3 regions of the Pradoshia sp. Z4_20 genome follow, and region 1 is predicted to be linked to each of the others. Evidence: riboswitches for the same ligand, from Rfam matches in the RefSeq annotation. Region 1 holds a riboswitch; each other region holds the start of a gene.
The links. Region 1 has a riboswitch for S-adenosylmethionine ahead of metK (methionine adenosyltransferase). Riboswitches for the same ligand answer to the same signal wherever they lie in the genome.

Region 1 (7,992 bases):
TTGTGTGAATGCCTATAGAACTTTGTAAAGGAGCCCGGATTATGGATGAAGTAAAATCATCGCTAGGTAGTATCGTAGATAGAAGTCGATATCCATCGCCACATCCGGATATAAATCTATATATTGTCACGTATTTATCGAATGGGTTAAGGGTTAAGGGGCTATTAGCTGAGCCAAAAAAAAATGATGAAATAATGGACGGATTTTTATATTTACGCGGAGGCATTAAAAATGTTGGGAAGGTCCGTCCAGGGCGTATCATTCAATTCGCAAGTCAGGGGTTTGTTGTTTTTGCCCCCTTTTATCGTGGCAACCAGGGTGGAGAAGGAGAGGAAGATTTTGCAGGAGAAGATCGTTGGGATGCTATTGCAGGTTTTGAACTTTTAAAGCAACATCCCAAGGTTAATCCAAAAAAGGTCCATATTTTTGGATTTTCTCGAGGCGGGATTATGGCCTTGTGGACAGCTATATACTGCCAGGACGCTGCTTCACTTGTCACGTGGGGGGGAGTTTCCGATATGGTTCTGACCTACATAGAGAGAATTGATTTAAGAAGAATGCTGAAAAGGGTCATTGGAGGTACGCCAAACAAGGTGCCGGATGAATATAAAGCCCGTACACCCTTGTATGAAATTGAAAAAATACCATGTAATGTTCTAATTATTCATGGCGAGAAGGATAAGAACGTTTCGGTTGAACATGCCAATCTATTAAGAAACAGACTGCAGGATCTCGGCAAGAGCGTCGATGTGTGGTACCTTAAGGACTATACACATTATCTACCTCCTAGAATAAATCGGCAAATCGTCACGGATTTAACGAAATGGATGAAAGAAGCCGCTTCAAATGATACCATTGAAATAAATAAATGAAGCAGGGGAGTGAGAGAATTGGGTATGCCAATGGAATTGAATACTCTTATAGTGACAAAGGCTAATGAAAAAAGGGTTGAGGAAAATCTATTCGTCCTAAAAAAAGAAGGATACCGCCTATATCCAATTGAAATTCCGATTGATATCCGAAAAACTCTGGATGGAGAATCGAGAGGAACGGCACGGATAAAAAAAGTGGAATGGGAAAATAACTGCACAACCATTACATATGAGTTGATTTCTTTAAATTCCAGTAACTAAATTGAATAGAAACTAAAGAAAACAAACCTTCATCCAGAATTACATTGGGCGGTGGGTTTGTTTTTAAATTTAGACAAATAAAATAGTGCCTCAGGAAAGCCATTTCTTTTTGGCTTCCTAAGACACCGCTAGTTCTTTAAAAGGTAATTGGTCCACCTTTAGATTCAATTTCAGAACTGATATTTTTAAATTCCTTGAAATTTTCTCTGAATTTATGTGCAAGCTCATTCGCCTTTTCATAATAGGCTTCTGGATCTTTCCACGTTTTCTGCGGCTGTAAAACTTCATCAGGTACTCCAGGTACGTGTAAAGGAATCGCTAAGCCAAATATTCTGTCTTGTACCGTTTCGATATTGGCTAGTTCTCCTTCCAATGCAGCTTGAATCATCAATCGTGTATAAGAAAGCTTCATGCGGCTACCTGTCCCATACTCTCCTCCAGTCCAACCGGTATTAACCAGATATACCTGAACTTGATGTTCCTCAATATTTTTGCCAAGCATCTCAGCATATTTAGTTGGATGCAATGGTAAGAATGGTGAACCGAAGCAGGTAGAAAACGTAGCCTGTGGTGAAGTGATTCCGAGTTCAGTCCCTGCCAATTTACTCGTATAACCGCTTAGAAAATGATACATTGCCTGTTCTTTGGTTAACTTGCTGATTGGAGGCAGAACACCAAAAGCATCAGCAGTTAAAAAGATGATTGTATTGGGATGGCCCGCTATACTAGGTGTGACGATGTTCTGCATGGCTTCGATAGGGTAAGCTGCCCGGGTATTTTCAGTTAACATTCCATTATCATAGTCAGCAATTCTCGTATCTTCATCTACAACCACATTCTCTAGTACAGAACCAAAGCGTATGGCATTAAAAATTTGAGGCTCTTTTTCCTGTGTGAGATTGATGCATTTTGCGTAACAGCCGCCTTCAATATTAAATACACCATCAGGAGACCAGCCATGTTCGTCATCACCTATAAGGCGGCGATTTGGATCGGCTGATAAAGTAGTCTTTCCAGTGCCGGATAGGCCAAAGAAAAGAGCTACATCTCCCTCGAAACCTACATTTGCTGAACAATGCATAGAGAACACATTTTTCTCAGGCAACAGGTAATTCATGATTGAGAAAATGGATTTTTTCATTTCACCTGCATACTCGGTGCCTCCAATTAAGACGACTTTTTTCTCAAAAGAAATGATGATAAACGTCTCAGATTGTGTACCGTCCACGAGAGGGTTTGCTTTAAAACCTGGTGCTGAGATAATAGTAAACTCAGGAGAATGATTTTCAAGCTCTTCTTTAGTGGGGCGGATAAACAGCTGATGTACAAATAAATTGTGCCAGGCATATTCATTGATTACTTGTATAGGAAGGCGGTAGTCTGTTGCAGCCCCAGCAAACCCATTAAATACAAATAATTCATCTCGTTTTTCGAGGTAATCGATAACTTTATCATATAATTTAGAGAATGCGTCTTCAGATATTGCTTGATTGACGCTTCCCCAGGCTATTTTATCTTTAGTGGCAGCTTCCTCTACAATATATTTATCCTTTGGAGATCTGCCGGTATATTTACCTGTTTCGGCTTTAATCGCTCCAGTAGATGTGAGGATGCCCTCTTTTCTGGTTAATACTTTTTCAACTAATTGTGGCACTGAAAGCTGAATGTGAATATTATCATGAGTAAGTAATTGTTTCAATTCATTGGAAACTCCTACACTGTTCATAAGGTATCATCCTTTTCCAGAATTTTGGTAAGCATATTATATGGAAAATAGTATAACACATTTAATCGATTTATCCATACTAATTGTGTTAATTTTCAAAAATATGGTTTAATATAGTATATAAGAATAATTATTATTGTTTTCATTGGTGAAAGAATAGGGATATTAGTCAATATTGATGGATAAATAATAAAGTATATTTATTTGAATATTCGTAAATTAATTATATCAATATCATAATTGAAATGCGAATTTTAAGTTCTGACTGTACTTCTTTTAGAAAAAGGATGAAGCTAAAGTTTTATCTTAACAATATATTCCTGTTTATTTATTGACAGAAAATGATGGATAAGATAATATATACATTTGATATGGATACTCTTATCAAGACTCGGTGGAGAGACGAGCTCTATGAAGCCGGGGCAACCTGCAGTTTGATTCCTTATAATGGAAATCACGCAAAGGTGCTAACTTGATGCAAGGTTATAATGCCTTGAACGATGAGAGTGAAAGGCAGATTTCTGAGACTCAGACCTTTCCTCTTTTCTTTATAAAGGGGAAAGGTCTTTTTTCGTATAATCAGGAGATAATTAAAGATAATGAGTAGCCATAAACAGGGAAACTGAAGGAGGAAATATACATGTCTAATAAGAGACATTTGTTTACATCAGAATCTGTAACAGAAGGTCATCCGGATAAAATTTGCGATCAGGTTTCTGATGCCATTTTGGATGAAATATTAGCAAAGGATCCAAATGCAAGGGTAGCCTGCGAAACATCTGTTACCACTGGATTAGTTTTAGTAGCGGGAGAAATCACTACTTCTACGTATGTGGATATTCCAAAAATTGTACGTGACACAATCAAAGGGATTGGTTATACACGTGCAAAATATGGTTTCGATGCAGAAACATGCGCTGTCTTAACCTCTATTGATGAACAATCTGCAGATATCGCCCAAGGTGTAGACCAAGCTTTGGAATCAAGAGAAGGCACGATGTCAGATGAAGAGATTGAAGCAATTGGGGCGGGAGATCAGGGTCTAATGTTCGGTTTTGCCTGCAACGAAACAGAAGAATTAATGCCTCTTCCTATTTCTCTTGCTCACCAATTATCTAGAAAGCTGGCTGAGGTTCGTAAACAAGAAGTTCTTCCATACTTGCGCCCTGATGGAAAAACACAAGTCACAGTGGAATATGATGAAAATAAAAATCCGGTAAGAATTGATACCATCGTAATCTCTACTCAGCATGACGCGGAAACAACACTGGATCAAATTAAGAAAGACTTAAAAGAACAAGTAATTAAACCGGTTGTTCCTGCTCACCTTATTGATGAACAAACTAAATATTTTATTAACCCAACGGGCCGTTTTGTTATTGGAGGTCCACAAGGGGATGCAGGCTTGACTGGCCGTAAAATCATTGTTGACACGTATGGTGGATACGCACGTCACGGTGGTGGAGCATTCTCTGGTAAAGATGCTACAAAAGTAGACCGTTCTGCTGCCTATGCAGCCAGATATGTAGCTAAAAATATTGTAGCAGCAGGTCTTGCAGATAAAGCAGAAGTTCAGCTGGCTTACGCGATTGGTGTAGCTCAGCCAGTATCTATATCCATTGATACGTTCGGTACAGGTAAAATTGAAGAGGAAAAATTAATTGAATTAGTACGTGCTAACTTTGATCTGCGCCCTGCAGGAATCATAAAAATGCTTGATTTAAGACGTCCGATTTATAAACAAACAGCAGCTTACGGACATTTTGGACGTAATGATTTAGATCTTCCTTGGGAGAAAACTGATAAAGTAGAAGTACTGCGTACGGAAGCTAACATCTAAGATAAACAGCATAAACATTTCAAGAAAGAGGGATAAACCCTCTTTCTTTTTTTGTCTAAATATGGTAATATTAGGAAACTATGAAATCGGGTATAATGGATCGTATTTTGTCGGGACCCTAGCTCATATCTAAAATCTAATTCTTTGATATTTTTAAATGAAAAACAGTCGAAAGTAAAGGTAGTGAGTGAATAATAATGTGTGGATTTGTAGGATGTATGCATGATCACCAACAAGCGAATCAGGATTCAGAACTAATTAAAAGTATGAATGACTTGATTACGCATAGAGGGCCGGATGACGAGGGGTATTATATAGATGAACATATCCAGCTTGGTTTCAGAAGACTAAGCATCATTGATATTGAATGTGGACATCAGCCCTTAACGTATGAAAATGAACGCTATTGGATTGTTTTTAACGGAGAAATATACAACTACTTGGAATTGAAAGTAGTGCTGGAAAAGGAAGGCATGGCGTTTTCTACAAATTCAGATACTGAAGTAATCCTGGCGGCATTTGTTCAATATGGGGAAAAGGCAGTTGAAATGCTTCGTGGGATGTTTGGGTTCGTGATTTGGGATAAACAGGAGAAATCTGTTTTTGGTGCCCGTGATCCATTTGGGATTAAACCATTTTTTTATAAGGAAGATGGGGATAAGACCTATTTTGCTTCTGAAAAGAAAAGTATTATACACGCTATAGAAAAACAAGAATTGGATCATGTGTCTCTGCAGCATTATCTTACCTTTCAATTTACTCCAGAACCAGCAACGATGACAAAGTATGTGAAAAAATTATTGCCTGGACATTGCTTTACAAAGAAAATTGGAGAACCTATGGAAATCCGCCAATATTGGAAAGCAGAATTTAAACCTATTCTGCGCAGTGAACCAGATTGGATTAAAGAAATTCAAGATGTGATGTATGACAGTATCAGCATGCATATGCGCAGTGATGTACCCGTTGGTTCATTTCTTTCAGGTGGAATTGATTCTACAATCATCGCATCCATAGCTAAAGAATTTCATCCTGGAATTAAAACATTCTCAGTTGGATTTGAACAGAATGGTTTCAGTGAAATTGATGTAGCTAAAGAAACAGCTGACAAGCTTGGGGTAGAGAATATCAGCTATATTATATCGCCGCAGGAATATATGAGGGAACTGCCGAAAATTATGTGGCATATGGATGACCCGTTGGCAGACCCCGCTTGTGTTCCTTTATATTTCGTGGCAAGGGAAGCGCAAAAGCATGTAACGGTTGTTCTGTCAGGTGAAGGAGCGGATGAATTATTCGGAGGATACAATATTTACCGTGAGCCTCAATCCTTAGCCATGTTTAATAAAATTCCTGTACTTATGAAAAGAGCGCTAAAAAGAATTGCTGCCATGATGCCTGAAGGTGTAAAAGGCAAAAGTTTTATAGAGCGCGGCTGTACGCCGATTGAAGAACGCTATCTTGGAAATGCCAAGATGTTTATGGAGGAAGAGAAGGGGCAATTATTCAAATTATATAAATCAAAGCTGGATTATACTGCGATAACACATCCGTTCTACGCAGAAACACCCGAATATGATGATGTGAGCAGAATGCAGTATATTGATATTCATACATGGCTGCGCGGAGATATATTAGTAAAAGCTGATAAGATGACGATGGCACATTCTCTTGAGCTTCGAGTGCCATTCCTTGATAAAAAAGTATTTGAGGTGGCATCCGGAATTCCAACTGATTTAAAAACTGCTCATGGAACGACCAAATATATACTTAGAAAAGCTGCAGAGGGAATCATTCCTGACCATGTATTAAATCGTAAGAAACTTGGTTTTCCAGTCCCTATCCGTCATTGGTTAAAAAATGAAATGTATGAATGGGCGATTACAATAATAAAAGAAAGCCAAACAGATCATTTGCTGGATAAGCAAGTCATTATGAATCTGTTCAATAATCATGTTACAGGTAAAGCGGATAATAGCCGTAAACTATGGACTGTATTGGTATTTATGATATGGTACTCTGTATATGTCGAAGAAAAATATCCTTTCCAGGCATTAGCTGAAAAGGATATGATAAGTGACCCAATCCATTAATCTTTATAGGTTATAGCCTGTTTTCCCATTTGCACCCACGCTTTTTCAAAATCAGCGGAGGGTGCTTTTTTATTTTTAATTCCTGTTAAGGGATCGTTAAAATAAATATAATGCTGATCATATCCCGTCACTACGACAGAATGCTCCTTATAAGTAATCGATATTTTCCCATTTGGTGTTTTCCAAGTATGGAAATAGGATGGATCCAGTTTTTCATAGGCTGTATTTATGATAACCCAGACTGGCCGATTGGTTGAGAGATACTTTTTGATTTGGTTGAAATCTCCATTGGTAAAATCGATTATTTTGCCAGGCATATAATGCTCAGCAAGTTTTTTTATAGGCTTATGATACACTCCGAGGCCAGGTTTATTAGTTGAATACATATCTCCAATAAATCCATCATTAGGATCACCGTAATGGATTTCACCATTTATTTTTTTTATTTTAGCTGGATTTTTTTTTATTTGCTGGGCAAGTTTTAATTTATCAGCATCCAATCCGGAATATTGAAGAAGCATAGCCAGGCTGGTTACTTCACATCCTCTTGGGAGCTCGGGCTGCTGTTTAACGATCGGCACATCAAGAAGTACTTTATCTTTGGCAGGAGGTTTTGCAGGTCGATTATCTTTGGTAATAGAAGTTGTTAAGCTTACTGACTTATCAATCATATTATTAATTTGATGAGCAAAGGAGTAATTTGAGTTATAGACCTTCCAGCCTGTATACAGGAAAGTGCCTATCAAAGAGATAACAATCAAAATAGATAGTGGCTGATATTGACGCCATAGGACCAAAATGATTGAAATGATACTAAATAACATGAAAATCAAAATGAAAGTATTCATAATCCTACTCCTGAAATTGATTTTAAAAAGGTGTATCATTTATAGCTAAATAATAAAGGGAATGGGTATACAATAAAGAGTATACCCTAATGAGGAATGATAATTAGTTATTCTCTTTTAAAGGTTGTATACTTGAATAATAGCGTGCTTTTTCTGCGTATTCCTTATTTATTCTTTCCATGTCTTTACGATCATCATCTGTTAATTCACGAATTACTTTAGCAGGTCTGCCGAAAGCGAGTGTGTTTGGTGGGATTTTTTTACCTTGAGATACTAAACTGCCTGCACCGATGAAGGCACCTTCTCCTATTTCAGCTCCGTCAAGAATAATGGAGCCCATCCCAATCAAAGC
Region 2 (7,992 bases), on a different contig from region 1:
CTTCTCTTCTACTTTCATACGCACTTCAAGATTCTGACTGTAAACTTCATAGCCAACTCCATGTGACTGCCTCATCGCTTTTTCCATTTCATCTGTTACTCTAAGCTGTAACTGATTGTCAAAGATAATGAATCATTCCTTTCCATTTATTATAATAAGGGTATCACTTTGCAGAAGAACCCTCAAAGTCTATATACCACACTGAGCACATCTTAAAAGTGATATTGCGTATTTCTTCTAGGAAATCCTTGATTATCCTGAAAAATAATACCAGAGAAGAAAATAATTCATTGGAAAAGCATCTTATAATACACCTATTATATGATAAAAAAGGTGCAGCTAAATGAATAGCTGCACCTTTTTTGTCTATTATTTATTTGATGGGATAACGGACCCTTTGTAGTTTTCATTAATGAAATCCTGGATATCTTTAGAATGAAGAACTTCAACCAATGTTTTAATTTCTTCCTTATTCTTATCCTCAGATCTAACAGCAATAATGTTTACGTATGGATTATTATCAGCACTTTCCAATGCAATCGCATCCTCAGCTGGTACAAGATCCGCTTCAATGGCATAGTTGGAATTAATCAGTACTGCATCGCCTTCATCATTATTGTAAACCTGCGTAAGCATAGGTGCTTCAATATCCGTTTTAAACTTTAAATTCTTCGGATTTTCCGCAATATCATCCACAGTTGCTTTAGTTTTATCAATGCCTTCTTTTAGCTTTATTAAGCCTTCTGTTTCCAGCATAGATAACATACGTCCATGATCAGCTACTGAGCTGCTCATAATGATGCTTGCGCCTTTTGGTAGGTCATCCAGGCTGTCGTATTTTTTAGAATAAACACCAATCGGTTCAATATGGATTCCGCCTGCATTGGCGAAATCATACCCATTATCCTTCACTTGACTCTCAAAATAAGGGATGTGTTGGAAATAGTTAGCGTCAATTGAGCCATCTTCCAATGCTTTATTCGGCATTACATAGTCTGTAAATACTTCAACTTCAAGTTTAATACCTTTTTCTTCAAGAAGAGTTGCTGCTTCTTCCAATATTTCTGCATGTGGAACATTTGATGCGCCAATTTTAATCGTTTTTAGTTCTTTGTCCCCGGAATTGGATTCATCTCCTGATCCACCGCAGGCTGCCAATAATAGGGTTAATCCTAAAACAAGTATGAACGATAACTTTTTCACTTTGGTTTCCTCCCTAGCGCTTATCTAATTTTCTTGTTATAAAATCTCCAATAAATTGGAGAATAAACACAATAATCAATACTAAAATAGTAGCAACAATCGTGACATCTGTCTGTCCGCGGCTAAACCCTTCCAAATAGGCAAGGTTTCCAAGTCCGCCCGCACCAATCATACCTGCCATCGCTGTATAACCTACAAGCGCAATTGCCGTAACTGTGATACCAGAAACAAGTGCAGGCAGAGATTCAGGAATTAGCACCTTCCATATGATTGTAAAGGAAGTGGCCCCCATCGATCTTGCTGCTTCGATTACACCTTTATCAATTTCACGCAATCCAATCTCAACCATTCGCGCATAGAATGGAGCAGCACCTATAATTAAAGCTGGCAAAGCCGCATTGACACCGATAATACTTCCTACTAATGCCTTTGTGAAAGGAATTAACAACACGATTAGAATAATGAATGGAATGGAACGGAATATGTTAACGAAAGCACCTACAATTCCGTAAATCACTTTGTTTTCCCACATATTCCCCTTTGAGGTCAAGAATAATAGCAGACCCAATATAATTCCAAGGAAAAAAGTTGCGATTAATGAGACACCTGTCATATACAAGGTTTCCCATGTCTTTTCATAAATTCGTTCCCAAACTACATTTGGTAATAATGTTTCCATTATTCTGAAATCACCTCCACACCAATTTCCTGATTGTGGAGATAGTCAATCGCTTTCGCCACTTCAGCAGCATCACCGTCTACATGAATAAATAACGTTCCATAGGACCCGTGCTGAGTCTGCGAAATTTTACCCTGTAATATGTTTACATTGATTTTGTAAGAGCGGATAACCTCTGATAAAACAGGGGTTTCAGCTGATTCGCCAATAAAGGATAATTGTACAACTTTCCCCGTCGGATATTCAGCAAGCAAATGCTCAATCGTCTCTTTCGTTTCTTCTGGCTCAGTCACTTGCTGTACAAATCGTTTAGTAATCGGAGCATTTGGTTTTTTAAATACATCAAGTACTTTTCCGCTCTCGACCACTTTCCCCATCTCCATCACAGCAACGCGATGACAGATTTTACGAATAACATGCATTTCATGTGTAATTAATACGATTGTCAAGCCAAGTCTTTTATTTATATCAACGAGCAAATCCAAAATATCGTCTGTAGTCTGAGGATCAAGTGCTGATGTCGCCTCGTCACAAAGAAGAACCTGTGGATTGTTCGCTAATGCGCGCGCTATACCGACCCGCTGCTTCTGACCGCCGCTCAACTGAGATGGATAAGCATTTTCACGGCCATCTAATCCTACCAGACTTACAAGTTCCTTCACTCTTTCTTTACGTACCTTGCTTGGTACGCCCGCAATTTCTAAAGGAAACTCTATATTTTCGCTGACTGTCCTTGACCAGAGGAGATTAAAGTGTTGAAAAATCATACTTATTTCCATTCTGGCTTTTCTTAATTCAGCGCCTTTTATAGCAGCCATATCTTTGCCTGCCACCAAGACACTGCCTTCTGTTGGCTTCTCTAAACCGTTCAGCATTCTAATGAGGGTACTTTTTCCCGCACCGCTGTACCCAATAATTCCAAAGATCTCGCCTTTTTCAATAGATAATGAGACTTGATCCACTGCTTTGACAGCTGATGAACGTTTAAATGTTCCTGAGAAGGTCTTCGATACATCACGTAATGTAATCATGAAAAGTTCACCTGCTCTTTCTATCAACCTATAATTAAAGAATAACTTCAGTTAAACAAAAATGCCTTTCTGCGGAGGCAGAAAGGCATGATTTATTTATAACATGTTCCTTTCTCTCATCTCCCAGGATTTATTATCCTGTGTGAATTGGCACCTTTTCAATCATAAATGATTGCCGGTTGCCGGGCGTCAAAGGGCACTTCCCTCGGCCTCTCTTGATAAGAGTACTTAAACTATTCAATTAAATCTAACTGTCTGCTATCCTATCATGTTGAAGAAAGAACTGTCAACACCAAAGTCTGCATAGCATGTTCAATATTTATTTCACAACCACCTCAGTGGAAGCTATACCTGTTGCTTTTTCAATCGCAAGCTCCAATTCTTCAATTAGATCTTCTGCATGTTCAATTCCAACAGACAGTCTGATTAAATCCTCCTGTACACCTGATGCTTTTAATCCCTCTTCACTTAGTTGCTGATGAGTCGTGCTTGCCGGATGGATAATTAGGCTCTTTGCATCTCCCACATTGGCCACATGGGACCACAGTTCAACGGAATCAATCAGTTTTTTACCTGCCTCACGTCCACCCTTTATTCCAAAAACAACGACTGCTCCAGCACCTTTGGGTAAATATTTCTTCGTTTTTTCGTAATCAGGGTGATCTGAATCTCCTGGATACAAGACCCACGATACAGCCGGATGCTGTTTTAAATAGTCAACTATTAATCTCGTATTGGCTACATGCTCCTTCATCCTCACATGCAGAGTTTCCAATCCGAGAATAAATTGAAAGGCATTGTACGGGCTTAAGGAAGGACCTAAATCTCTCAACAGCTGAACTCTGGCCTTCACAATAAATGCTGCTGCACCAATTGCTTCACTGTAAATCAGATCATGATAGCTTGGATCGGGTTCAGTAAAGCCCGGAAATTTAGATGAATTCCAGTCAAACTTCCCTCCATCGACTATGACCCCGCCTAATGTGGTTCCATTTCCAAGCAGCCATTTCGTAGCTGAGTGTACGACGATATCCGCTCCAAACTCAATCGGACGGGATAAATAAGGAGTTGCAAATGTATTATCAATGATTAACGGAATTCCAGCTTCATGAGCAATTTCCGCCACCCGTTCAATATCAAGAACCTGCAGGCTTGGATTTCCAATCGTTTCTCCAAAAATAGCTTTGGTCTTTGATGTAATCGCTTCTCTAAAATTTTCAGTGTCACTTGGATCCACGAACCTTACGTTAATACCATACTTAGGGAGAGTATTGGCAAATAAATTGTAGGTTCCGCCGTATAGAGTGGACGCAGAGATAATTTCATCACCTGCTCCCGCAATATTTAGGATTGAGAGTGTTATAGCTGCAGCACCACTTGATACCGCTAAAGCTCCAATGCCACCTTCTAATTCTGCTATACGTTCTTCGAATACACTTGAAGTTGGATTATGGATTCTAGTATAAATATAGCCAGTTTCAGCTAATCCAAATAAATCCGCAGCATGATCTGTGTCTTTAAATAAATAAGCATTCGTCTGGTAAATCGGCACGCTTCTCGCTCCAGTTACCGAATCCTGCTGCAATCCTCCGTGTATACCTACTGTTTCAAACCGATACTTCTTTTCTTCATTTGCCATTCTACATCTCTCCATTTCATTTTAAATAGAGAAGTGAGTAAATGAAAAAAACCTCTTCACAAGAAGAGGCAGGCATTTTCCATCTCTCCTTATCTCCCGGATTTATATCCGCTGGAATTGGCACCGTGTATTATATAAATACCGGTTGCCGGGCTTCAACGGGCCAGTCCCTCCACCTCTCTTGATAAGAACCAAGTATTAAGTTGTTAAAACTATAGCATATGGAAAAATATGAGTCAACTGATTATTCAGAATTTTTAAATTAAATAACAAGGAGCTTCTTTTACTATAATAAATGCCTCCAGTTAGCCACTTAACAATCGTCTAATCGGTTGAGATTACAGGCTATTATAGAGAATTCTACAAATCAATTAAAACTTCTGACATAGACAGCGTAAAATAGAAACAGCACCTTTAAAAGATTCTAGTTAAATATTCATCGACATATTTCCTGAGAAATAACTGCTCTTACTCTGTAATTCTCTTTAATTGATCAACAAGATAGGGAACTGAGTGGAAGGCATAGATTTTCTCGATTAGCTGGTTATCCTTGATTAAAATGAGGCATGGTACACTTTGAATTTGATATTCTTCTGCAAGTTCCTTAGCATAGTTAAGATTGACTTTTTCCAAAGAGGCATTTGGGAGGACTTCCTTTGCAATATCAAGCATTTTACCTGCTAATTGACATGTTCCGCAAAGAGGAGTAAAAGTATAGATCGCTTTATTTATCGTGGTTTGATTGTTCATTTTTCATTACATCCTTCATTTGTTTTAAAAATTCGGCTTTTACATCTATATTGGCTGCCAAAAGAACCGTTGCTAAATGATATCTTGGCGCATTAGCAACTTCACGGTATGTACGATTAATATATATGTGAGATGCATTTGGCATTTCTCGTCTTAACTGTTTTCTCAGCTTTTCTCCGGATTCATCTGCATCAGCCAAAATATACACGTCTCTCTGTTCAAGTTCGTCTACTAATTCATCCATTTTCGATAGACTGATGGTTCCATTTGTACATCTTATATCGACAGATTCGTTAAGTACAGATTGTATTTTTTGACGGTCGGTAGAACCTTCCACAATAATTACTTTCTCACTTTGAGCATCCTGCATGATTGATCACCTTTTATTAGGAGAGTACGTTCTATGTGATTGGACAATTGCCTTCGTCTTTTTCATTATATGTATCTTACCCTAACATAGTGGAAAGTAACAATTGATCTAAAAACATAATAAAAAGGAAAGAAGCTGACGAATGACCCCAAACTTCTCCCCTCTATTGACTACTCTTCTTTAGTCGCTGTTTCGTATTGGCCAGCATCCATTAATTCATCATATTCGCTGATTTCGGATGGTTCAACAACTACCATCCATGCTTTTTCATATGGAGATTCATTAACATATTCTGGACTATCCGCTAATTCTTCATTTACTTCAACAACTGTCCCACTGATTGGCGCATACAATTCAGATACTGTCTTAACTGATTCTACACTGCCAAACGGTTCATTACGGGTCAATTGATCACCTATTTCCGGTAGTTCCACAAATACGATGTCTCCCAATTCTTTTTGAGCAAAATCAGTTATTCCAATTCGAATCTTACCATCCTCTTGTTTAACCCATTCATGCTCAGCTGTATAACGTAATCCCGCTGGAATGCTCATGATTTAATCCCCCCAAAATGTATGTATGGTTCCTATTTATCATGACATCAAACTGGTTATTTGACAATTGTTTCATGCCCAGATTTTCTGGTAATTTACCTCTTTGAATCCTACTGTTACTTTTTCTCCATCAAATGCGATTGGGCGCTTGATTAGCATCCCGTCTGATGCAAGCAAGGTAAGAATTTCATCTTCAGACATATCCTTCACTTTATCTTTTAACCCAAGTTCTCTGTATTTCATCCCACTTGTGTTAAAAAATTTCTGAAGAGACAATTCACTTTTTTGATAAATTATTTCTAGCTCTTCTTTCGATGGAGGATTTTGCGCTATATCAACTTCTTGATAGGATATTCCCTTTTCATCAAACCATTTCTTTGCTTTTCTGCATGTCCCGCATTTAGGATACCAGTATAATGTAATCATCGTTTTATCACCTCAATTGAAGCATACCACATTTTTTCATCTATCTTAAACGGATATACTTCTGCTCTAGAAAAGGTAACAGGTCTAACATAGCAGGAAAAGAAAAAGCCTGGTTTTCACCAGACCTCCATAGTATAAAGGATTAAACAGTGTAACGCTCAGCATCAACTAACTTTTCTGAAGCTTCACGTTTAAGTGCGATTACATTGATTGGTGTGAAACGTGTGAATTTACGTAAAGCTGATGTCATCATACGTAATGTATCACCAGTTTCTGTTGCCACTAATGTTTCTTTAGCATGCTTCTCGATTTCGCCAAATGCTTCCTGGCAGAAGATTTGAGTATAAAGAAGTTTTTGTTTGTTCTTTTCTAAGCCATCTTTTTTGATTGCTTTTTCTGTACGAAGAACAACTGATTCCATCGCATAAACGAAAGAAGCAATATCCGCAATATTAACAAGAATTTCTTGTTCTTTTTCCAGCTCAGTACCATATTTTTGCGCAGCCAATCCTGCAATCATAATACCAATCTTCTTAGCATTTTTCACAAGATGTTTTTCTTGATCAAGCGGCTCTGTACCTGGCTCTTCAGGCATAAGCATCATGAGTCCTTCAGACAGCTCCTGTGCTTTTTGTAATAACGGCAATTCACCTTTTAAAGCTTTTTTCAGGAATGTACCTGGTACAAGCAGACGGTTAATTTCGTTTGTTCCTTCAAATATACGGTTAATACGAGAATCACGGTACATTCTTTCAATTTCATACTCAGCCATAAATCCATAGCCTCCATGAAGCTGAACCGCTTCATCCACAACATAATCTAAAACCTCGGAAGCAAAGAACTTATTTAAGGAGCATTCGATTGCATATTCAGCAATTGATTTTGCTACTTCTTTCCCATCTTTTACTTCTTCATCACTTAGGCGGCTCATTCTTTCCTCGAATAAACCAACTGTCCTATAGACGGAACTTTCAGCTGCGTATATTTTGGAAGCCATTGTAGAGAGCTTTTCTTTTGTTAAATTAAATGAAGAGATTGGTGTTTTAAACTGTTGGCGTTGATTAGCATACGTAGCAGCTAATTCAAATCCTCGTTTGGAAGCACCAACAGCTCCTACTCCCAATTTATAACGACCGATATTCAAAATGTTAAAGGCAATTACATGACCTCTTCCTGCTTCTCCCAATAGGTTCTCAACAGGTACTTCTGCATCCTCAAGAATTAATGTTCTAGTTGAAGAGCTCTTAATCCCCATTTTCTTTTCTTCCGGTCCAGTAGACACACCTGGATACTCTCTTTCTACGATAAATGCAGAGAATTTGTCACCGTCGATTTTTGCA
Region 3 (7,992 bases), on a different contig from region 1:
CTTTTTATATCCATATAGTAATCAGTCATTTACTTCGCATCTATCACTAATAACCCTTATCCATTTTTATGGAATATTTTAGCTGACTGTTAAATTGAGTATAATAAGAGAACCTAGAAAAAAAGCGAAGAAAGCTGGTTGTACTCGATGATTTTATTTGAAAAGGAATTTTGGAAATTTAATATGGTTGGCATTGTAAATACAATCAACTATTATATTTTGTATTTACTTTTTAAAGAAGTGTTTCAGATGAACTATATGACTGCCCATTTACTTGGTTTTTTTATCAGTATGATTGGCTCCTTTTATCTGAATTCCTATTTTACCTATCGAACGAAACCAACTTTAAAAAAATTCCTTCAATTCCCATTAACCTATGTCGTTAATATCTTAGTGTCCACGCTTGCCATTTATATTTTAGTCCAGTTGCTTTCCATACATGATAATATAGCACCTATAATCGCTACTATTATTGCGATTCCTTTTACCTTTTTACTCTCAAAAATGATTCTTGCAAAGGATTAATTTAATTCGGGATTAAGATTTGAAAGTATTGATCAACCTTGAAATAAAAAAATCCTATAAAAGCATATCATCACTGCTTTTATAGGATTTTATTTTTAGAAAGCATTAATGGTGGTGTGTATGGATAAATTTTGTATTTCTTGTATTTGCGCCTACCAGTAACAAGGAGTGGGTACTCATTTTCCCGCTTGGTAACTTCCTGACTCCATTCAAAAACATACCGTCGGTGATTGCCGTTGCAGAAAATAAACAATCATCTGTACGAATAATTTCATCCAGCTCGAAAATTTTAGTTGGATTTTCAATACCCATTTGTACACATCGGTTATATTCTTCCTGATTCATAGGAACTAGCTGCCCCTGAAAATCTCCTCCCAGACATTTTAGTGCAGTTGCAGTGATGACACCCTCTGGAGCTCCGCCTGTACCGACAAGCATATCAATATCCATTCCATCGATTCCAGTTGCTATAGCGCCCGTTATATCAACATCAGAGAATAACTTCAACTTCGCTCCCAGTTCGAGAACCTGTGCCATTAAAGTACTATGCCTGTCGCGGTCCTGAATCATAATGGTCAATTCTCTTACATCTTTTCCAAGGGCCTTCGCAACTGATTGCATATTCTCTTTTAAGGAGGCATTTATATTAATACATCCTTTTGCATTTGGCCCAACTGCGATCTTTTTCATATACATATCAGGAGCATGAAGCATGCTTCCACTTTTCGCAGCAGCCAACACAGCCATTGAATGATTTTTCCCTTTAGACATTAACGTAGTACCTTCCACCGGATCAACAGCTATATCAATTGCCGGACCGTTCCCATTTCCCAGCATTTCATTGATATAAAGCATTGGCGCTTCATCCATTTCTCCTTCACCAATTACGACTCTTCCACACATATCGATTGTATTTAAATGATGCCTCATAGCCCTTGTCCCTGCACCATCTGCTTCAATCTTATTTCCCTTTCCTATCCAGGGATATGAAGCAATAGCTGCCTGTTGAGTAACATGTAGCAGATCTTCTGCAATTTGCTGTACGGTGTGTTTCTTACTCGCATACTTGGTGAATTCCATAATCAACTTCCTTCGTTTAATAGTAAATTTCCCTATCCATTTTAGGGTTCATTTATACAAATAAACAAGTTTATAATTTTGGTAATAAACTATGCAGCCAGATAAGCATTTTAATTAGGAAAAAACAACTTTATTTACATGTAAAGATAAGGCTGTTTTCATAAACATTATTGCTAACGACTAATAAAAAAAGTAGACAGCTTTTTAACTGTCTACTAAGAAACCTGCACATTCAACTAATCCTAAAACACCTTCTAATTCCTAGAGTGGATGATGACCGTTTATGTAAACAACTTTAGCAAGATTTCTCACTCTCACAAACAAATTGCTCCAACTTCTGAATTGCTTCCACTACCCTCTCAGCTGTAACCAATCCAATTGACATTACATGAATCGACTCACCCGTAACTGTTGCTTTTTCAGCAACCTCAGCAATCAGCGCTTCCGTTATATCTTCCACACCTAAATCTGTTAAGGATAATGGAAGGCCCAACTCCTCATAAAACAGTCGAAGCTCTTCAATTTCTGTCCATTTGTCTTCCAGCACTAGCTGAACTAAAATGCCATATGCCACCTTATCACCATGCAAGGCGTGATGAGTTTCTTCAAGTACCGTTAAACCATTGTGAATCGAATGAGCGCCAGCAATTCGACCGTAATAATCACCATAGCCCCCAACCATGCCACCAAACATAATAATCGTTTCCACTACTTTGACGAAATCATCATTTACTTCCCCAGCCTTTGCAGCTTCAACAGCTCCACGGGCGAATTTTAGCAATAAATCCTTACATTCTCTTGCAGCAAAATGAGCAATTTGCAGTGGAACAGTCTTATTATCAATTACAGCCATCTGTACATCCGCTTCGTACCATTTCGCAAGAGTATCTCCAATACCGGCAATTAACATTTCTATTGGAGCATCAACTAAAATTTGCGGCTCCACTAGCACCAGACTGGTACAAACCGGATATATATCATAACGAATGAAAGCTCCGGAATCATCATATATAACGCTTAAAGGCGTCCATGGCGAACAATTAGATGCCAATGTCGGAATGAGAATGGACTGCCTTTCAGTCGCATCGCAAACCGCCTTAACAAGATCGAGTATCTTTCCGCCTCCGACACCTATTACCGCATCCAATGAATGATGCTTGACCAGCTTAGTAACCGCCTCGATTTCGGCAAATGAGCACTCGCCTCCGTACGTATATTCTTCCAATTCTACCTCTGCCATTTGCGGCCAATACGGCTTTACTGCCTCCCAGGACTTTTTGCCACGAACCACAAGAACTCTGTAGAGATTGCGTTCCAGCAGCTTAGCTTCCAATAAATCTAAAGCGTTATCTTTCAAAATATATTCACTTGGAGCACCATGAACTGAAAAAACAGTCATTTTCATCACTCATTTCTATTTGCTGTTAAAAACATTAATAAAGTGGGAAGTGTTATCTTTATATATTCTGTATGTCTAACCTTACACCCGCCATGCTCCTTCTATGGTTTTGTATTGTTTACGAATTAGTTGTTTAATCTAAGGGATATACAGCCTTAGTATTTATACATAAAACAAAGAGAGAACTGAGGACATTTTTTCTTATTATTTCATCCATTCAGGCTTGCCGAAGCCGACAAATTCTTCATCGATTATTTTTTCGAATTCATCAGATTCTACCACTGATAAAATATCCTTAGCTAGCTGTGAATCATCATTATTAGCCTTTACAGCCACTAAATTTCGATATGGATCAAGCATATTCTCAAGCGCTAATGCACTTAATAAGTCCATATCTGCAGCTAATGCGAAGTTTCCTGGTACTGCTGATAAATCTGCACTGTCAATAGATCGAGGTAGCTGTCCTGACTCTAGCGGCTGGAATTTTAAGTTTTTCTTGTTTTCGATTATGTCCTTTTCAGAAACTTTAAGGGGTTCTGCATTTTCATCTACTACAATTAATCCTTCATCTTGAAGTGTATTGAATGCGCGAGCTGCATTTACCGGATCATTCGGAATTGTAATCGTCGCTCCGTCCTTCACTTCATCCAAAGATTTATACGTGTTTGAATAAATACCCATCGGCGCAGTCGGTACTTTAATTAACCCTGTCAAATCCATGCTGTTCTCTTTTTCAAAGTTTTCCAAGTAAATAGTATGCTGAAAAAGGTTCGCATCAATATCTCCACCATCTAACGCTTTATTCGGTTGAATATAATCACTGAACTCCACCACTTCTACTTTGTATCCCAATTCTTCCAAGCCTGGCTTGATTGCTTTCGTTGCCATATCACTATAAGGACCAGAAGTAGCTCCAATTTTAATATCCTTTGACTCTGAGCTTGCATCCTCAATGCTTTCATTGCCGCTGCAAGCTGCCAATGTACCTACCACTAAGAATAAAATAAATGCTGTTAACCCCTTTTTCATGAAATAATTCCCCTTTTCTATTATCTTTTATCTATAACTTTTGCGATGAAATCACCGGCAAGTTGGATAACCTGAACCAATACGATTAAAATAATAACAGTTGCAATCATAATGGTATTATCATAGCGATAATACCCATAGCGAATCGCTAAATCACCAATACCGCCACCACCGACCGTTCCTGCCATAGCAGAAAACCCAATCAAGCTAATTAATGTAAGTGTAATACCCGAAATGATACCTGATCTCGCTTCGAGCAATAGTACTTCCTTAATAATCATCCACGGTGTCGCACCAGCTGCTATCGCGGCTTCAATAACACCTTTATCAATTTCTCGTAAAGACGTTTCAACGATTCTCGCAAAAAACGGAATAGCTGCGACTGACAGCGATACGCTAGCAGCTGTTGGTCCAATCGTTGTCTTTACAACAAATTCGGTCAATGGCATAAGAGCAACCAATAAAATAATAAATGGTATTGATCGGACCAAATTGACGACAAATCCTAATATCCTCTGAACCGTTTTGTTTTCCCAAAATAAACCCTTTTCTGTCACATATAATAGAATTCCAACTGGTAAACCAATCACGATTGCGACAGCTAAAGAAATGGAAATCATGTAAATCGTCTGCAAAAATGCTGTGTTAATTTCAGGAATAAGCTCTATAAAGTGGTTGAAATCAAAGCCCATGTTGGAACACCTCCACTTCTGCCTCTCGACTTTCTATATAAGATATCGCTTTATTAATCTCTTCCTTCTGTCCGCGAAGCTCCATGATAAAAATACCTAAAGGCAATTCCTGAATATATTCAATTGAGCCATGAAGAAAATTGCCTTTTACATTAAATTGCTGAAGCGTATCCGATATGACTCCCTCACCGGCAACCGTTCCCCTAAACGTCACCTTGACAATCGGACCCTTGCAACTTTGGTAAATAGCGTCAGGTATATCGAACGAAACAACACTGTTAATGAATTCCTTCGTAAGATCGGCATGGGGTTTAGCAAAAATATCATACACCGAGCCTTCCTCAATGACCTTGCCATCCTGCATAATCGCCATTCGATTACAAATTTCCTTTACTACATTCATCTCATGTGTAATCAACACAATCGTAATATTGAGCTCCTTATTGATTTTTTTCAACAAATTCAATATTGATTTCGTTGTCGTCGGATCTAGTGCTGAAGTCGCCTCATCACAAAGGAGTACTGTCGGGTTATTCGCCAACGCCCTTGCAATCGCTACACGCTGCTTCTGTCCCCCACTTAGCTGCGAAGGATACACTTCACGCTTTTCAGCTAATCCGACCATTTTCAACAGTTCTTCTACTCGGTCTTGTATTTGAGTCTGCGGCACTTTTGCTGCCTTTAAAGAAAAAGCTATATTTTCAAAAACTGTTTTCTGGCTAATAAGATAAAAGTGCTGAAAAATCATCCCGATTTTTAAGCGTGCATGACGCAATTGCTTGCTTCTCAACTTAGCCAGATCAATTCCATCAACTGTGATATTTCCCGATGTTGGACGCTCCAACAAATTAATACAGCGTAGCAGCGAGCTTTTACCTGCTCCTGAGTACCCGACAATCCCGAATATCTCGCCTTTTTTAATTGTTAAGGAAACGTTGTCAACTCCATTTACTATACCGCTTTTAGTTTTGTAAATCTTATTAACATTCTGAATTTTTATCATATGCCAACCTCTATCTCTACACATTTTTTGAAACAAAAATGCCCCTCTCATCTGAAAGGGGCATCGAAATACATCTATCTCGACTTATCTTTCAGAATGTAATACATTCTGCAGGAATTGGCACCTTCCCTATTAAGGGGGTTGCCGGACGTCATAGGGCCTAGTCCCTCGGTCGCTCTCGATAAGCTATAGCTTTATTTGATTTGTTTATGATATTACAGACTTCAGAATAGTCTGTCAACAAAAACCTTTTTGACGTAAACTGTTGAACCGCTTTCATCATTGCAATTTCAATAAAATATTCCAATCCACATACATCGGATTAAAAAACTCCCCATTCTTCTTCGTAGGGCTGAACTGACGATAATGTAAAACTCTACATTTTCGCAAGCCGACTGAATAACACTTTCATCGCTCACTATTTTCATCTGCCAAACAAGCTCATTTAATGTATAGTCTCCACATTTCACATTTTCCGAAAAACAATCATTTCTGAAAAAGCTACCACACCCACTTCATCAAACGTTCCCCTATAATCTATGACTCAGCAAATCTAATAACCATTTACTACCGCTATATTCAAATTCTTTCAGCTCACTATAGACATTTCTAAATAAAGGTTATAGAATTTTATCTATTATTTAAATATTCAAAACTATATTCTCTTCGTAAAGGTGAATTATATGACATATTCAGAACGCTTAAAAAAACTGCCAGTCCAATTTTTTGCAACACTTGTCCTAAAAGTTAACAGCGCTATAGCTGAAGGCAGAGACATTATTAATCTCGGACAAGGAAATCCTGATCAACCTACTCCTGCGCATATCGTCAAAGCCCTGCAAGTGGCGGCTGAAGATGCACAAACTCATAAATATTCTCCATTTCGGGGTTTGGAAGAGTTGAAAGAAGCGGCAGCACAATTTTATCACAAGCAATATGGCGTCGAGGTTGACCCTAAAACTGAAGTTGCCATCCTTTTTGGAACGAAGGCCGGACTAGTTGAGCTACCAATGTGCTTGCTCAACGATGGAGAGCTAATGCTCTTGCCAGACCCAGGCTATCCCGACTATTTATCTGGAGCTGTATTAGCAAACGTAAACTATGAAACTTTTCCACTAACAAAAGATAATCAATTTTTGCCGGATTATGAAAGCATCCCTTTAGAACAAAGGACCCATGCAAAGCTAATGTATTTAAACTACCCAAATAATCCTACCGGAGCTACCGCAGATCATGCTTTTTTTGAAAAAACAGTATCATTTGCAAAAGAAAATAACATTACCGTACTTCATGATTTTGCCTATGGAGCTATTGGCTTTGATGGACAAAAACCTATCAGTTTTCTTGAAACGGAGGGTGCAAAAGAAGTCGGCATTGAAATGTACACACTCTCGAAAACTTACAATATGGCAGGCTGGCGTGTTGGCTTTGCTATCGGAAACCCAGCTATCATCGAAGCACTCAATCTCATTCAAGATCATCTTTACGTCAGCCTCTTCCCTGCTGTACAAAAAGCGGCAATCGCAGCCTTGACAGGGGAGCAATCCTGCGTAGAAGAGCTTATCGAACGCTATGAACGACGACGAAATTCCCTCATTGGCGCTTGCAATAAAATCGGCTGGAAAGTCGAAGCCCCAACTGGTTCATTCTTTGCTTGGCTTCCTGTCCCTGCCGGTTTTAAGAGCGAGAGCTTTGCTGATTATTTGCTTGAAAAAGCAGATGTAGCCGTTGCAGCAGGAAAAGGCTTTGGTGAATACGGAGAAGGCTACATTCGTGTCGGCTTATTAGTAGACGAAGACCGGCTAATAGAAGCTATTGAACGTATTGGAAAGCTAGGAATATTCACTTAAACAACTGCGGTATTGAACTGCTCCCTGTCTAGTAAACAATGAATATAATAAAAGCAGAACCCTGAATTCTAAGGGGTTCTGCCGCTCAATCTCTATTGATAACGTTGTTACAGATGCTATTAACGCCTCTTTTAAAATTCGTTTTTTTAATAATACTATTCTATTTTACTGTGCCCCAAAATCAATCGCCCCATGTGATCAATACAGCGTTCTTTTTTTTTGAGCACAGAAAAACTCCCCATTAGGTAAGCCAGATTTTTCAAACTGTCTTACCTAATGGGGAGCATAAAAAAAGACCGTCAACTGACAGCCTTGATTTTCTGCTATTGACCTGTTAATACAATAGCTACGGTTTACTTATAACTGGATATAGAGAGATTATATTCTCTAATTCTTTAATCAAATCATCTAAAT

Region 2: it holds a riboswitch for S-adenosylmethionine, as region 1 does, so the genes downstream of both, AC4BHP_RS11950 (O-acetylhomoserine aminocarboxypropyltransferase/cysteine synthase family protein) here and metK (methionine adenosyltransferase) in region 1, are expected to answer to the same signal.
Region 3: it holds a riboswitch for S-adenosylmethionine, as region 1 does, so the genes downstream of both, AC4BHP_RS10680 (methionine ABC transporter ATP-binding protein) here and metK (methionine adenosyltransferase) in region 1, are expected to answer to the same signal.

Annotation. Positions count from the first base shown of each region.
Region 1 covers NZ_JBZAJD010000009.1:24,805-32,796, forward strand. Annotated here, with positions in the region: gene AC4BHP_RS16315 (alpha/beta hydrolase family protein) at 42-872, shown strand; gene AC4BHP_RS16320 (DUF2584 domain-containing protein) at 891-1,133, shown strand; gene pckA (phosphoenolpyruvate carboxykinase (ATP)) at 1,270-2,859, opposite strand; SAM riboswitch class I at 3,238-3,366, shown strand; gene metK (methionine adenosyltransferase) at 3,500-4,699, shown strand; gene asnB (asparagine synthase (glutamine-hydrolyzing)) at 4,897-6,792, shown strand; gene AC4BHP_RS16340 (C39 family peptidase) at 6,789-7,640, opposite strand; gene AC4BHP_RS16345 (gamma carbonic anhydrase) at 7,744-7,992, opposite strand, start outside.
Region 2 covers NZ_JBZAJD010000004.1:103,860-111,851, forward strand. Annotated here, with positions in the region: gene AC4BHP_RS11930 (YuzK family famiily protein) at 1-87, opposite strand, end outside; gene AC4BHP_RS11935 (MetQ/NlpA family ABC transporter substrate-binding protein) at 370-1,203, opposite strand; gene AC4BHP_RS11940 (methionine ABC transporter permease) at 1,217-1,885, opposite strand; gene AC4BHP_RS11945 (methionine ABC transporter ATP-binding protein) at 1,882-2,913, opposite strand; SAM riboswitch class I at 3,027-3,138, opposite strand; gene AC4BHP_RS11950 (O-acetylhomoserine aminocarboxypropyltransferase/cysteine synthase family protein) at 3,233-4,552, opposite strand; SAM riboswitch class I at 4,639-4,743, opposite strand; gene AC4BHP_RS11955 (thioredoxin family protein) at 5,021-5,302, opposite strand; gene AC4BHP_RS11960 (toprim domain-containing protein) at 5,277-5,672, opposite strand; gene gcvH (glycine cleavage system protein GcvH) at 5,843-6,226, opposite strand; gene AC4BHP_RS11970 (arsenate reductase family protein) at 6,299-6,652, opposite strand; gene AC4BHP_RS11975 (acyl-CoA dehydrogenase FadE) at 6,795-7,992, opposite strand, start outside.
Region 3 covers NZ_JBZAJD010000003.1:111,388-119,379, forward strand. Annotated here, with positions in the region: gene AC4BHP_RS10655 (GtrA family protein) at 148-525, shown strand; gene glpX (class II fructose-bisphosphatase) at 631-1,605, opposite strand; gene AC4BHP_RS10665 (iron-containing alcohol dehydrogenase family protein) at 1,901-3,004, opposite strand; gene AC4BHP_RS10670 (MetQ/NlpA family ABC transporter substrate-binding protein) at 3,209-4,033, opposite strand; gene AC4BHP_RS10675 (methionine ABC transporter permease) at 4,054-4,725, opposite strand; gene AC4BHP_RS10680 (methionine ABC transporter ATP-binding protein) at 4,715-5,728, opposite strand; SAM riboswitch class I at 5,810-5,916, opposite strand; gene AC4BHP_RS10685 (pyridoxal phosphate-dependent aminotransferase) at 6,412-7,578, shown strand; gene AC4BHP_RS10690 (WapI family immunity protein) at 7,925-7,992, opposite strand, start outside.